Regions from separate parts of the Rheinheimera gaetbuli genome, predicted to be linked through region 2. Evidence: predicted binding sites of a transcription regulator. Region 2 holds the regulator's gene; the other holds the start of a gene.
The links. Region 2 encodes sigma-54, which starts transcription at its own class of promoters, with help from an activator protein. Its sites were predicted from a motif close to TGGCANGNTNCNTGCTT; they were not measured.
Positions count from the first base shown of each region.

Region 1: the regulator sigma-54 is predicted to act here: its motif matches at 3,354-3,370, upstream of ACYVIC_RS18855 (flagellar protein MotY).

Region 1 covers NZ_BAAGTL010000028.1:499,284-507,395, forward strand. Annotated here, with positions in the region: gene mnmC (bifunctional tRNA (5-methylaminomethyl-2-thiouridine)(34)-methyltransferase MnmC2/FAD-dependent 5-carboxymethylaminomethyl-2-thiouridine(34) oxidoreductase MnmC1) at 134-2,020, shown strand; gene ACYVIC_RS18850 (hypothetical protein) at 2,083-2,415, shown strand; gene ACYVIC_RS18855 (flagellar protein MotY) at 2,428-3,297, opposite strand; gene rnt (ribonuclease T) at 3,447-4,115, shown strand; gene ACYVIC_RS18865 (Grx4 family monothiol glutaredoxin) at 4,191-4,532, opposite strand; gene sodB (superoxide dismutase [Fe]) at 4,771-5,355, shown strand; gene ACYVIC_RS18875 (PrkA family serine protein kinase) at 5,581-7,503, shown strand; gene ACYVIC_RS18880 (YeaH/YhbH family protein) at 7,525-8,112, shown strand, end outside.
Region 2 covers NZ_BAAGTL010000008.1:254,739-262,850, reverse strand. Annotated here, with positions in the region: gene kdsC (3-deoxy-manno-octulosonate-8-phosphatase KdsC) at 1-337, shown strand, start outside; gene lptC (LPS export ABC transporter periplasmic protein LptC) at 334-888, shown strand; gene lptA (lipopolysaccharide transport periplasmic protein LptA) at 878-1,369, shown strand; gene lptB (LPS export ABC transporter ATP-binding protein) at 1,366-2,088, shown strand; gene ACYVIC_RS08075 (RNA polymerase factor sigma-54) at 2,135-3,613, shown strand; gene hpf (ribosome hibernation promoting factor) at 3,640-3,927, shown strand; gene ptsN (PTS IIA-like nitrogen regulatory protein PtsN) at 3,935-4,408, shown strand; gene rapZ (RNase adapter RapZ) at 4,405-5,265, shown strand; gene ACYVIC_RS08055 (HPr family phosphocarrier protein) at 5,272-5,556, shown strand; gene ACYVIC_RS08050 (Na+/H+ antiporter subunit G) at 5,548-5,916, opposite strand; gene ACYVIC_RS08045 (K+/H+ antiporter subunit F) at 5,933-6,202, opposite strand; gene ACYVIC_RS08040 (Na+/H+ antiporter subunit E) at 6,196-6,732, opposite strand; gene ACYVIC_RS08035 (monovalent cation/H+ antiporter subunit D) at 6,729-8,112, opposite strand, start outside.

The DNA of each region.
Region 1 (8,112 bases), on a different contig from region 2:
CTGTAATGCGCGCTATTGTACGGACTTTAGTTAATTAAGTGGTCAGCTTTGAGCGCACACTTGTACTCTGTTTTTAATTCTGCTGCAGCTTAGGGTAAACTACAAGCCGAATATTAAGGTAGGCCCACCGTTTATGTCACAGCTTAGCCATGCAAAAATACATTTTAATGAACAGGGAACTCCTGTCGCATCTGACTTTGATGATGTGTACTTTTCTAACGACGGCGGCATAGCCGAAACAGACTACGTATTTTTACAGCAAAACGGTTTACCTGACCGCTGGCAAACACATAGCCGGCCCGCCTTTCATATTATTGAAACCGGCTTTGGCACCGGCGCCAACTTCTTACTCAGCTGGCAACGTTTTAGACAATTTCGCCAGCTTTATCCTGCCGCGTCATGTAAGCGCCTTTACTTCAGTAGTTTTGAAAAGTTTCCGTTAACCTTAGCCGATTTAACCCAGGCATTGTCAGTGCACACTGAGCTGCAGCAGCTATGCCAATTGCTGCTTGCAAAATATCCACCAAATATCGCCGGCTGTCATCGCTTAAACTTTGATGATGGCAGCGTAGTGCTGGATTTATGGTTTGGTGATGTAAATAACCTGCTGCCTGAACTGAGTAGCACAGTCGATGCGGTGTATCTTGATGGCTTTGCCCCGGCAAAAAACCCGGATATGTGGCAAGACGGCCTGTTCAGCGGCCTGGCAAAATTAAGTTATGCCGGCACGACGTTAGCCACCTTTACCGCCGCAGGGATGGTTAAACGTGGCCTGCAATGCGCGGGGTTTAACGTTAAAAAAGTTAAAGGCTATGGCCGTAAACGCGAAATGCTGACCGCCCGCTTTGCTGCAGAATTAGCCTGTACAGCAAAACAACCAGAGCATGTTACGCTGATTGGCGGTGGCATCGTGTCTATGTGCACCGCTCTTGCGCTAACACAGCGCGGCGTAAAAGTCAGCTTGCTGTGCGAAGACAGCGAAATCGCAGCCCAGGCATCACAAAACCGCCAGGGTGCGGTTTACCCAAATTTACATGCTACTGTCACCGCCGACAGCCAAATTTACGTGCCGGCATTTTTATATGCCCGGCATTTCTACCAATACTGGCAACAACAAGGGTTAGACTTTGCTATGGATTGGTGTGGCATGCTGCATCTGGCTACTAATGCTCAGTTACAACAACGTCAGCACAAACTTATCAGCAGAGCGCTGTGGCCAGAGCAATTGGTAAAAGCTGTTAATGCCGACACAGCATCTGAGCTTGCAGGCGTATCGTTGCGCCATGACGGCATTTATTTTCCGCTGGCGGGCTGGCTTAGTCCGCAGCAATTTTGCCAGCAAGCGCTACATTATCTGCAACAACATGACACTTTTGATTTAAAACTTAATTGCCATGTTAATGCCGTTATTCCAAAGAATACTGGCTGGCAGTTGCAGACCTCACAAGGCGTTGAATATGCCAGTCAGTTGGTGCTGGCCTGTGGCAGTGCGCTGGCAAACTTTACCCCAAGTCATTTTTTGCCCGTAAATAAAATTCGTGGCCAGGTTAGCCATGTAAGCAGCAAAGGTATGACAGCGCTGAAAACCGTGCTATGCCATAAAGGCTACATTACGCCACAGTGGCAGGGATTGCATTGCGTCGGTGCCACCTTTGACCGCGGTGCGACAGAGGCTGGGCTCAGTGCGGCTGATGACATGGAAAACATGGCCTTAGTCAATCAGCAACTTGATACACCAGAGTGGTTCAGTGATGCCAGCACACCAAGCGCTGCAGCAGCATTTCGCGCCACCTTGCCGGACCATCTGCCGGTAGTTGGCGAAATAGCGCCGCGGCTTTATGTGTTGGGGGCCCTGGGCGCCCGGGGTATTACCTTAGCGCCACTACTTAGTGAATTACTAATAGCAGCGCTAAGCGCCGAACCAGTGCCGCTAAGCAATTCTTTGCTAAAGCGCCTTGCAGGACAGCGCTTCGCCTCTAAGGCAGCTGCAGTGACAGAACACAGCGCAATAACAGAATAATAAGCACAGACAGAAAAAATTTGGTAAGGTAAAACCAAGCTCATATTAAGTAAGGAAACATCATGCGGTTACTGATTTTACTGTGCCTGGTATTAAGCATCAGTGGCATAAGTTTTAACAGTGTTGCAAACGACTTTTTTCAAATCCCGCTGGCGGCAGATGCACGCGAGTTTGCCCGTCTGGACAATAAAATGCCAGCGGTGCTTAGCTATTTCAGCCAGCAGACAGAGCAACAACTACGCGATTTTTATCTGCAGCATTTAGGTGAGCCGCTTAGTGAACATAGCCTGCACAGCCGTCAACATTTGTATTTCAGCGTAAATGGCAAGCAGGTACGTATCTTGATTTCCAGCCAGAATGCCTGGCGACAGGTTGATATCATGCTACAAAACTAAATGCCATTGTTATCAGGGTTTGGCCATTTGTAACACCACACGACGGTTTTTGCGCCGCTCTAAAGCGGTATCATTTGGCGCAACATGCCGCCGCTCGCCAAACCCTTCTACCTGCACTCTGTCTTCAGCTAAACCTGCCGTAATAAAAAACTGTTTAACTTTGTCTGCCCGTTTTACCGATAATTGTTCATTCAACCAGCGGCCGCCGTAGCTATCGGTGTACCCTTGAATTTCTACAAAATCGATATCCTGATCATGTTTCAGATACTCTGCAATTTGCGCTAAACGCCGTTCAGACTCTCGGGTAAGTTTGTCCCCGCCGCTTTCATAGCTTAATACCGTAAAAGCGATATCCTCAAAACTATAAGGCAATAAACCGGCAATGCACTGATTAAACTCATTATAGCTTGAGACAAACTGCACCGGATTAAGCTGAGCCACAACCTTGTCGTACGGGCTATACCAGTCGCTGAAATAAAAGGCCGGGCTAAAGCCATGCTCCAGCTCACTTAATAATGTCCAGGCCGTTTTCTTGGGTAACTCGCCGTTAAACTGTTTAAGCAGTTGCATCGTCGCCACGGCTTTGGCTGGCACGCCAGGCCGCCAGGCCGGGGGCATCGACAGTACTTCAGCCAGCGCGTAGTTGTCCGGTAGACGCTGCATTTTCAGCTCAAAATCCATATTCAATGCTTTACTGGCCACGCTGCGAAATATAGCCCGGCCAAAATGTGGGATCTGATGCTCCAGCGAGCATTGCAACGGCGATGCCACCGACAGCTGCCAGGCAGACTGCTCTATAGTGGCAGAATATTGACGTAGTTGTGGCTGTGCCAGCACACTGCAACACCCCAGCAGGCTTAACAAAACAGTACAAACTCGCATTTTTTCGCTTCCTAAGGCAGTATGGTTTCGGTTAAGAACGCTTAACAGGTTGACTCTAGCAAGCATCGTGCCGCTGCCAACAGGTTAGCAACAAGACGCTGACCAAATTCTTTGGCATAATAGCGGCTGATTTTTCAGATGGCGATGTTATGACACAACCAAAATCCCTGCTAGCCCAACGTTTTCGTGGTTACTATCCTGTAGTTATCGACGTGGAAACGGCAGGCTTTAATGCCAAAACCGATGCGTTACTGGAAATAGCCGCAACCTTGCTGGATATGGACGATAATGGCAATTTGGTGCCACACAGAACGCTGCATTTTCATGTTGAGCCGTTCGAAGGGGCTAATTTGGATGCCAGCTCACTGGCATTTAACGGTATTGACCCATTTAACCCACTGCGCGGCGCGGTTCCAGAGCGCGAAGCCATCGGTGAAATTTGCAAAGCCGTGCGCAAAGCGCAAAAAGATGCTGGCTGCCAGCGCAGTGTAATAGTGGCGCATAACGCCGCCTTTGATCAGGGATTTTTTAACGCTGCGGTAGACCGGTTGAACTATAAACGCTCCCCCTTTCATGCCTTTGTTTCATTTGACACAACGTCATTAGCAGCGCTGGCGGTTGGACAAACGGTGCTGGCTAAAGCTTGCCAGGCTGCTGGTATTGAGTTTGACGGTAAAGAGGCGCACAGTGCTTTGTACGACACTGAGCGTACCGCAGAGTTATTTTGCTATATTGTCAACAGCTGGAAGCAGCTCGGTGGTTGGCCGCTGGCACAGGATTTTGTTGATGAACAGGAAGACGCTGCAGCATCCAGCTGATGTAACAACAATAAAAACAACCAACTAAAAAGCACTAAGGCCGCAGCAGCGGCCTTAGTCTACTCATAGCGCCCGTTATTCAGCAGCAGTATCAGTTTTATATTTTGCAGCGGTATCTTTAATCAATGGCTGCAGTTCGCCACGCTGAAACATTTCCAGCACGATGTCACAACCGCCAATTAGCTCACCGTCTACCCATAACTGCGGAAAGGTAGGCCAGTTAGCATATTTGGGCAACTCGGCACGAATATCCGGGTTTTGCAAAATGTCGACATAGGCAAATTGCTCGCCACAAGCGATAAGCGCCTGCGATGCCTGAGCTGAAAAGCCGCAGCTTGGAAACTTTGGCGAACCTTTCATAAATAATAAAATAGGGTTATCAGTAATTTGCTGTTTAATTTTATCTAACGTTTCCATTAATACCTCACGACGTAAGCATGTTCAGACTGAGCATCATTTTACGCTGTTCTGCGACAACAGGCACTTGAGATTTGACAAAAAAGCCCCCACCTCTGGCTGTATTACAATATCAGCTCTGGCAAGCAGCAACCCGGGCAGACCAGCTGACAACAACACTGTAAAACTTGAGTATTTTAGTCAGGTTTTGTAGTCTACGCCATGCAGACAACATAAACAACGCCAACGGAGAATGACAATGGCCTTTGAATTACCAGCATTACCTTATGCTAAAGATGCTTTAGCACCGCACATTTCAGCAGAAACACTGGAATACCATTACGGTAAACACCACAATACCTACGTTGTTAAGTTAAATGGCTTAATTGAAGGTACACCTTTCGCCGGTCAATCACTGGAAGAAATTGTGCGTACTTCTGAAGGTGGTATTTTTAACAATGCCGCTCAGGTATGGAACCATACTTTCTACTGGCATTGTTTATCACCTAACGGCGGTGGCGAGCCATCAGGTACTCTGGCCGATGCCATCAATGCAAAATGGGGCTCTTTCGCCGCGTTTAAAACAGCGTTTAACGACAAAGCCGTGAATAACTTTGGTTCAAGCTGGACCTGGTTAGTAAAAACAGCCGATGGCAGTCTGGACATTGTTAATACCAGCAATGCAGCAACACCGTTAACCGACACCAGCCTGACGCCGGTAATGACGGTAGACTTGTGGGAACATGCTTATTACATCGATTACCGCAATGCACGTCCAACCTACCTGGATGCGTTCTGGGCATTGGTTAACTGGCAGTTTGCCAGCGAAAACTTCGCCAAGTAATTTCTGCTTTATCGAAAAGCCCGGCATTGCCGGGTTTTTTGTCCGCCAAACTTTACATTGCAATAACTTTAAGCCGTTAAACTTTTTATGCCACTACACGTATAAACTGAAAAAAATTGTAGATATTTCGGTCAATTAGTCAGGCGGGAACGCGCTTTACTGTCTAACCTTAAAGCAACAGCTTGGCTGCTACCCTTTTCCGATGTTTTAAAGCTGGAGGTGCATATGAGTATTTTTGAGCACTACAAATCACGCTACGAGGCGGCGAAAGAAGAAGAATATACTATTCAGGAATTTTTGGCGCTGTGTAAAGACGATAAAAGTTGCTATGCCAGTGCGTCTGAGCGTTTGCTAATGGCAATTGGCGAACCACAACTGACCGATACTGCTCAGGATCCTAAATTGTCGCGGCTGTTCTCTAACCGGGTGATTGCCCGTTATCCGGCCTTTTCGGAGTTTTATGGCATGGAAGACGCAATTGAACAAATTGTGTCCTACCTTAAACACTCTGCACAAGGGCTGGAAGAACGGAAACAAATTCTGTATCTGCTGGGTCCGGTAGGTGGCGGTAAATCGTCGCTGGCAGAGAAGCTTAAACACCTGATGCAGCAAGTACCGGTATATTATTTAAAAGGTTCGCCGGTGTTTGATCATCCATTGTGTCTGTTCGATGTTAACGAAGACGGCAATATATTGCAGCAGGAATATGGCATTCCCAAACGCTATCTGCGCAATATTATGTCGCCCTGGGCAAGTAAGCGTCTGCACGAGTACAATGGCGATATAAGCCAATTTAAGGTGGTAAAAAAATACCCCTCGATTTTAGATCAACTAGCCATTGCCAAAACTGAACCCGGTGACGAAAATAATCAGGATATCGCCTCATTAGTCGGTAAAGTAGATATCCGAAAATTGGAGCATTTTGCCCAAAACGACCCGGATGCTTACAGCTATTCTGGCGCTTTATGCCGCGCAAATCAGGGTCTGATGGAATTTGTCGAGATGTTTAAAGCTCCTATCAAGGTGCTACATCCGCTGTTAACCGCGACCCAGGAAGGCAATTATAATGGCACAGAAGGTTTAGCTGCGCTGCCGTTTGACGGCATAATACTGGCTCATAGCAATGAATCCGAGTGGCAAACCTTTCGCAATAATAAAAACAACGAAGCCTTCCTTGACAGGGTATATATTGTCAAAGTGCCTTATTGTTTGCGTGTTAGTGAAGAAATGCGCATTTACCAAAAACTGTTGGAGCACAGCGAACTAAACCACTCGCCCTGTGCACCAGGCACTTTAATATCGCTGGCCCAATTTGCCGTGTTGTCCAGGCTTAAAAACCCAGATAACTCCAGTATCTACTCAAAAATGCGCGTGTATGACGGCGAAAGCTTAAAAGATACCGATCCTAAGGCAAAATCCTATCAGGAGTACCGTGACTACGCTGGTGTCGACGAAGGTATGACCGGCTTATCTACCCGCTTTGCCTTTAAAATTCTGTCCCGTGTTTTTAATTTTGACAGCACCGAAGTGGCCGCCAATCCGGTGCACTTATTCTATGTACTGGAGCAGCAAATCGAGCGGGAGCAATTTCCGGCTGATGTGTCCGAGCGTTACCTGGAGCATTTAAAAGGTTACCTGATCCCCAAATATATTGAGTTTATTGGTAAAGAGATACAAACCGCTTATTTGGAATCTTACTCTGAATACGGCCAGAATATTTTCGACCGCTACGTCATCTATGCCGATTTTTGGATCCAGGACCAGGAGTACCGCGACCCGGAAACCGGGCAATTATTTGACCGCGCAGCGCTAAATGCCGAGCTGGAGAAAATTGAAAAACCGGCCGGCATCAGTAACCCAAAAGATTTTCGCAATGAAATTGTCAATTTTGTGCTAAGAGCCAAAGCTAAAAATAATGGTAAAAACCCAACCTGGACCAGCTACGAAAAACTACGCACAGTAATTGAGAAGAAAATGTTCTCCAGCACAGAAGAGCTGTTACCGGTTATTTCATTTAATGCCAAAACCTCAACCGATGATCAGAAAAAACACGACGACTTTGTCAACCGGATGATGGAAAAAGGTTACACCCGCAAGCAGGTGCGTTTATTGTCAGAATGGTATCTGCGCGTACGCAAATCGCAATAAGCGGGCATAGGCGGAGGTAGTATGGCGCATTTTATCGACAGACGGTTAAACGGCAAAAACAAAAGCGCGGTGAACCGCCAGCGCTTTATTCGCCGTTATAAACAACAGATAAAAAAGGCAGTGTCTGATGCCATTAATAAGCGTAGCGTTACGGATATCAGCAGTGGCGAGAGTATTACTATTCCCAACAAAGATATTACCGAACCATTTTTTCATCAGGGAAAAGGTGGCAAACGCCAGATAGTACACCCAGGCAATGATCAGTTCAGTCCGGGTGATCGCATTAAACGGCCACAAGGCGGTGCAGGCGGGGGTTCAGGCCAGGGTGATGCCAGCGACCAGGGCGAAGGTAGTGACGAATTTGTGTTCTCTATTTCGAAAGATGAATACCTCGATTTACTATTTGAAGACTTAGAGCTACCTAATCTGAAGAAAAATCAGCTGGATAAACTGGTGCAGTACAAAAATGTCCGGGCCGGTTATCGCTCTGAAGGTGTACCCAGCAATATTGATATAGTGCGTTCATTGCGAGGGTCTTTAGCACGACGCGTGGCTATGACGGCAGGGAAAAAAGCTGAACTACATGAGCTGGAACAACAGCTGGCAGCA
Region 2 (8,112 bases):
GCGACACTCAGCCATAGTGCAAAAACGCATGACAGCACTTTCGGTATCTCACATTTATCAGGGACAGGAAAATAAACTGGCCGCCTTTAACGAGTTATTGCTTAAACTGCAACTTAATGCCAAAGAAGTGGCCTATATTGGAGATGATCTGGCAGATTGGTCGGTTATGCAGCACTGTGGTCTTGCCGTAGCGGTAAAAGATGCTCATCCGTACCTATTGCGCCAAGCAAGTTATATCACCAGTTTGCCTGGTGGCTACGGTGCAGTCAGAGAACTGTGTGATCTATTATTAATAAGCCAACAACAATTCGGCTTGTTCGACGGAAGCAGCGCATGAGAAAACTATTGTTACCGATAGTGCTGTTGCTGGTTGGAATTGCCGGCTATCTCTGGTTTACCCCACACAACGATGGATCTGCGCTGCAAACCGACCAGGAACTACTGCCAGACTATGTGGCGTTGAACATTACCCGACGTCTTTATAACGCCGCAGGTTATCAAGCAGATGTTGTGAGTGCGCAGCGACTGGAACATTTTGAGCAACTGGGGTTTATGCAGTTTGAAAAGCCGGTGTATACCCTGTATAACGAACAACACCAGCCAGACTGGCAAGCCAGCAGTGAGTATGCAATATGGTTTGTGCAGGATAAAATCATCCTTGAGCAGCAGGTGCAAATTAAAAGCTTATCTCAAGACCAGCTATTCGACAGGTTAGCAACGGACAGCTTGGAAATGTTATTTCCTGACAACCGGCTACAAAACAACCTACCGGTACTAATTTCAGGAAAAGGGTTCGAAATCAAAGGCATAGGCATTAATGCAGATTTAACAACACACGCCTTTAAACTATTGCAACACCAGCAAACGGTATATCGTAATGAAGAATAAATTTGTATATTTAGTGCTGGCAGTATTACTACAGCCCTTTACACAGGCTGCGTCAGCCGACTATACCCAAAAAATTCAGATAGATGCTGATAATTTAGCGTCGTTAAAAGAAAATGTCCTGACCTACAGTGATAATGTCATCATTACGCATGGCGCTATCAGCATTAGTGCCGACCGGTTAGAAATTGACGCCAGCACCGGTAAAGGCAAAGAAATATACATCGTTAGCGGCAACCCAGTTAACTACAGCCAACAGCTGGAAGATGGCAAGATCGTCAATGCTTCTGCCAGTGAAATGCGCTACGAGCCGGCTAATCGCACTTTGATACTAAATGGCAATGCAGAACTGGCACAAAGCGGCAGCGTCGTCAAAGCATCAGTAATAAAATACAATGTTGAAACGCAAGAACTGAATGCAGCGAGTGACAGCTCCAGACGGGTAACCACTATTATTACTTCAGAGGAAGACCAGCAACCATGAAGTTAGTCGCCTCACATCTGGCAAAAAGTTATAAAAGCCGGCAAGTGGTTAAAGATGTTAGCCTTGAAGTTAATGCCGGACAAATTGTTGGGCTGTTGGGACCCAATGGCGCCGGCAAAACCACCACTTTTTATATGATTGTAGGCCTGGTACCGTCTGACAAAGGCAAAATAACGCTAAACGATAAGGATATTACTTTCGATCCAATACATGCCAGAGCCCGGCTGGGTATTGGTTATCTGCCGCAGGAAAGCTCGATTTTTCGCAAACTCACCGTGTATGAAAACCTGCTGGCTATATTACAAACCCGTAAAGACTTAAGCCGTACCCGTCGGGAAGAAGTTGCCGACGACTTGCTGGAAGAGTTTCATATTGGCCATATTAAACATAGCCTGGGTATGAGTTTGTCTGGTGGCGAACGCAGACGCGTTGAAATTGCCCGAGCGCTGGCTGCCAACCCGGCGTTTATTTTGTTGGATGAACCCTTTGCCGGTGTCGATCCGATATCCGTCCTCGACATTAAAAAAATTATTCAGCATTTGTGCCAACGTGGTATCGGTGTACTGATTACCGACCATAATGTACGTGAAACCCTTGATGTTTGCGAGATTGCGTACATCGTTAGTCATGGTGAACTGATTGCATCAGGCGCCCCTCAAGACGTATTGGCCAATCAGAAAGTACGGGATGTATACCTCGGCGAGCAATTCAGGCTATAGTTAGCAAAAAAGTACTTGTGGTAATTCAGGAGATTAGTAGAAGTAGATGAAGCCCTCTTTGCAACTCCGCTTAGGACAGCAACTCACCATGACACCGCAGCTACAGCAAGCTATCCGTTTGCTGCAGTTGTCGACAATAGAGTTGCAGCAGGAAATTCAGGAAGCGCTGGATGCAAACCCATTGCTTGAAGCCGAAGACGAATATGACAGCTTCAACGCTGAGCCGGTAAATATCTCTGAATCATTACAGTCCGCTTCTGACAATACCACTGATGAGCAGTTCGAAGCCGCAGAGCCAGACACCAGTGATGCGATGTCAGAGCAAAATATCAGCGAAGATTTGCCGCTTGATAACAACTGGGATGATTTAGTTAGTGCAGCACCGGTTAGCGCCGGCAATTCGGGAAGCGAAGAAGATACCGTGTATCAGGGTGAGACCAGCGAAACATTGCGCGATTATCTGCGCTGGCAAATGCAGCTGACCCCATTTTCAGAAACCGACAGGGCTATTGCAGAAATCATCATTGAAGCGATAGACGATAACGGTCTGCTTACTATCAGCTGTGATGACATTCTTGAATCGCTGGGTCTGGCAGATATTGAAGCAGATGAAGTAGAAGCCGTCATTAAACGCATCCAATTATTCGACCCGGTTGGGGTAGGTGCACGCTCAGTGCAGGAATGTCTGACAGTGCAGCTGCGCCAGTTTAGCCCTGATACGCCGTTTTTAGCCGCTGCACAGAGCCTGATCCGTGATCACACAGAACTTTTAGCTAACCGCGACTTTCGTTCTTTAATGCGGGTGACTAAACTAAAAGAGGATGAGCTAAAAGAAGCAATGCGGCTCATCCACTCTTTGAACCCGCGTCCCGGTGCCGATGTTATCCGGGAAGAGCAGCAGTACGTTGTCCCTGATGTCAGCGTGATGAAAGTAAAAGGTCGCTGGCAGGTTGAGCTTAATCCGGATGCTATGCCCAAGGTGCGGATAAACCAACAATATGCTGCAATGTCACGTACCGCGAAAAACAGTACAGACAGCCAGTTTATTCGTTCACATTTGCAGGAGGCAAAGTGGTTTTTGAAAAGCTTAGAAAGCCGTAACGAAACCCTGTTAAAAGTGACAAACTGCATTGTGCAACAGCAGCAGGCATTTTTTGAGCATGGTGAAGAAGCCATGAAACCTATGGTGCTTAACGACGTAGCAGAGATGGTAGGTATGCATGAATCAACCATCTCTAGGGTTACCACACAAAAATACATGCATACACCAAGGGGTATTTTTGAACTTAAGTTCTTCTTTTCCAGTCACGTTAGTACTGAGAGTGGTGGCGAATGCTCGTCTACTGCAATCAGAGCCTTTATCAAGAAATTAGTGGCGGCGGAGAATCCGGCTAAACCGCTCAGCGATAGCAAAATGGCTGACATTCTGCTGGAGCAAGGTATCAACGTAGCGCGGCGTACTATTGCCAAATACCGCGAATCCCTGTTCATACCGCCGTCTAATCAACGCAAGACCTTGCTGTAAATAAGCCTAAAAGAAGGAATATGTCTATGCAAATCAATCTTACCGGTCGCCATGTTGAAATTACCACAGCCTTAAGAGAGTACGTTGACAGCAAATTTGCAAAGCTTGAACGGCATTTCGATCACATAAATAATGTACATGTGATCCTAAACGTGGAAAAATTAAAGCAGATTGCTGAAGCTAAGCTGCACTTGAGTGGTGGCGAAGTATTTGCAATTTCTGAAGATGAAAACATGTATGCTGCGATCGACCAGCTGATTGATAAACTGGATCGTCAGGTGATCAAGCATAAAGAGAAAATTTCCCGACACTGATTTGGCCATGATGAATTTAAGCTCAATGCTTGCCGAGAACTGCACTAAAAGTGCAGTTCTTTTTAACAGCAAAAAACGCATTCTGGAATATATTGCCGAACTGGCACACCAGCAACTACCTGATATTGCTGAGTACAGTATATTAGAAGCACTGACAACCCGTGAGAAGTTGGGGTCAACCGGCATAGGAGGCGGTATCGCCATTCCACACGGCAAACTGAAGCAGGTTACCGAACCGCTACTGGTGTTTGTGGTTAGCAAAGAGAGTATTCCGTTTGATGCTATTGATAACCAGCCGGTGGATATTTTTTGTGCTATTCTCATCCCGGAACAACAATGCCAGGCACACCTTAGCACGCTTGCAGCTATTGCCCGATTGCTAAGTCAGAAAGAACTCACCAAAAAACTCCGTCACGCCGAAACCAACCAGCAACTCTATCAGTTATTACTGGAATATAGTGCTATGGACAACAACACATGAAATTACTGGTAGTCAGTGGTCGTTCCGGTTCCGGAAAATCTGTTGCCTTAAGGGTAATGGAAGACCTAGGCTATTATTGTGTCGACAATATTCCGGTGAATTTACTACCCACTTTGGCTACAACGGTAATGGGGCAGTACGAGCGTGTCGCCGTTAGTATTGATGTACGAAACCTGCCACAAGACCCTGACGAGTTAGCAGAGATTCTGTCATATCTTCCGCGTAAATTAGAATTAACCATACTGTATCTGGACGCCGATCACGCCAGTCTAATCAAGCGCTTTAGTGAAACACGCCGGCTGCACCCACTTTCGCATCAGGCGATGTCACTGGACGAAGCCATATCACGCGAGCAACAGTTGCTGGATCCCATATCCAGCCGCGCTGATTTATATATAGACACCACTGATCTTAACGTACACCAGCTAGCTGAGCAGCTACGCGAACGCATTCTTGGCCAAAAGAGTGGCCGCCTGGTAATTCTGTTTGAATCGTTTGGCTTTAAGTACGGTATTCCCAAGGACGCTGACTTCGTATTTGACGCACGTTTTTTACCTAATCCGCACTGGGAACCAGACTTAAAACCGCTCACTGGCCTAGACCAGCCCGTAAAAGATTACCTGGCAGCACAACCAGTTGTAGCGAAATACATCTGGCATATTAACAGCTTTATCAGCAGTTGGTTGCCACAATTGGAACGCAACAACCGCAGCTATCTAACTATCGCGATAGGATGCACCGGCGGTCAGCACCGCTCGGTTTATATGGTTGAAAGTTTAGCTGAGAGTTATCGCAACTCACGCGAAGACGTACAATTGCGCCACCGCGAGTTAGTAAGACATCATCAAAAGAGCTAACTTAATATGAAATACTCTGCCGATGTTACCATTGTGAATCAGCTGGGGTTGCATGCCCGAGCAGCAACTAAGCTGGCACAACTATGCCAGCAGTTTAATGCCCGCATCGAGTTGCATCAGGAAGGTAAAACGGCTGACGCCAGCAGTGTGCTGGCACTGTTGATGCTAGCAAGCAGCAAGGGCAAAACACTGCAAGTTTATACCGAAGGAGACGATGGCGAACAAGCTCTGCAAGCAGTAGCGACTCTTATCCGCAATGGCTTTGACGAAGATCACCCCGTCTCAGGGTAGAGGTTCAGGTCTGGCCTGTTTGCGCTTGTCGGCTGCTATATTTTCCCTGCCAAGTGTTTTGTTAACGCTTTTCAACTGATGGTGCAATGCGGTTTTAATCAGCATATGGGCGCTTATTGGTGCGGTGATCAATAAGAAAATCGTAATCAGTAGTTCATGTACACTGACACCGCCGCTTAAACTGAAATAGAAAATCGACCCCAGCAATATACCGCCCATCCCCAGCGTGGTTGCCTTGGTTGGGCCATGCAACCGCATAAAAAAATCTGGCATCCGGGTTAAACCAATAGAGCCGATCAGCACAAAGCTGCCGCCCAGCAACAAAAAAAATGCTACTGCCCACTCAATCCAATGCTGCATCAGAACCTCCTACTCTCTACTCTACAATATCGCCGCGTAACAAAAACTTACAAACCGCAACGGTACTAACAAAACCCAACATAGCGATAAGTAATGCCGCTTCAAAGTACAATGGCGACCCCATCAAAAGACCATACAGAATAATTAGCGCTATGCTGTTAATATACATAGTATCGAGCGCCAGAATACGGTCGGGCAAACTGGGGCCGCGTAACAGTCGCCACAGGTTTAGCAGCAAGGCAATGCTTATCATCACAAACACCGCCATTATCACCTTATCTAACATTGAAATATCTCCTTCAACGGCGCCTCGTAACGCTGCTTGATTGATGCTATTAACTCAGCCTCATCCGTCAGATTCAACACATGGATAAGCAGCCAGCGTTGCGGCATCGGCTCTCCGTCGGCCAGGCTCTCCAGGGCCGGATACACTTCGGCGCTTACAGTACCTGGTGTCATCGACACTGTGCTGGCTAAAATAGTAATCGGTAATTCGTGGTTCAGATCCAAAGGCACCTTAACAAAAGCAGGGTTAAGCCGACTTTTCGGACCTAAAATAAGCACTGCAACCTGTGCATTTGCCGTGATAATATCGCCAAACACTCGCAAAATATAACGTAGCGCCAGCACTGGCTTTTCAATTAGTGGTTGCGGGTCACGAAACCGCAAAGTCAACAATGGAATGAGTACGGCCAACAGTGCGCCGAAAAACAAATGCACAGCCTCTACGCTTTGATTTAACAGCAACCACACCACAAACAGCAATGCACTTCTATAAGGTGTCGGTAACCAGCGAAACTTTGGCGTTAGTCTCATGGTGCCCCCCCCACGCTTTGTTGCCCAAGAATAATGTTTGCCGCAGAATTTACGTCATGCAATTGCAGGGCTGCATGTTGCGCCAAACCGGTTAACGGACCGGCAAAAACGACCAACAACGGGCTGGCCGAAAGTAACCAGCATACGGCAAACACTTGCAGCGGCGTCGCTCTTTCCGGGCCGGAATCATTACCGCTAACACGCCAGAACAAGGTACTACCAGCACGTGACAGCCCCACTATTACCACTAAACTGCTGAGCAACACCACACTCCATAGCCACAACTGCTGCACAGGTTGCTGCACGGCCTGTAATAACATTAGTTTACCAATAAAACCTGATAACGGTGGCAGGCCTGCTACACTTAGCGCCGCCAGCATAAACATTACGCCTAACAGTATCGGCTGAGCAACACGTCGACCCGACACCAATCGATCAGCAGCTTTGCCGCGCTGATTGGCAACAAGATCCGCAACTAAAAATAAAGCGCCGGTAACCAAAGTAGAGTGTACCGTGTAGTACAGTGCCGCGGCAGCAGACTCCGGCGTTTGTAACGCGACCAATGACACCAGGGTCCCCACTGACACCAACACCAAATTAGCTACCAGACGACGGAAATCCTGACTAGCCATGACCCCGACGGCCCCCAGAACTATGGTTGCCAAACCAGCAATCAACAACCAGTTGTTAGCAATGCCACTAAGCTCACCTGCTCCACTGCCAAAAATACTGGTGTACACGCGCAACAAAGCGTAGACACCTATTTTGGTCATCACAGCAAATAAAGCAGCAACCGGCGCGGACGCCGACGCGTATGTTGCAGGCAACCAGAATTGTAGTGGTAGCACAGCAGCCTTTAGTGCAAATACGATCATCAGCATCAATCCGCCTGACTTTACCAGCATCAGGTCCTGCTCTGGCAAAGCCGCTACTTTAACGGCCATATCAGCAATGTTCAGCGTACCCAAGGTGCCATACAATACTGCCAGCGCGAATAAAAAGATGGCAGAGCCCGTCAGATTTAACACGACGTAATGAACAGCTGCTTTGGTTTTATTCTTACCACCGGCATGGATCAACAGCGCGTACGAGGCAATTAATAACACTTCAAAGAACACAAACAGATTAAACAAATCGCCGGTTAAAAAAGCACCATTGATGCCCATGAGCTGAAATTGAAACAGCGGATGAAAAAATGAGCCCTTTTCATCCTCCCCGGCGCTACCATAGCAGATTGCGCCTAACGCCAAAAATGCGGTTAGACAGACCAACACTACAGACAGCGTATCGGCTACCAAAATAATGCCAAACGGTGCCTGCCAATTACCAATTGCATAGTGTAGTAAGCCTTGCTGCTGTACTTGCAATAACAATATAACC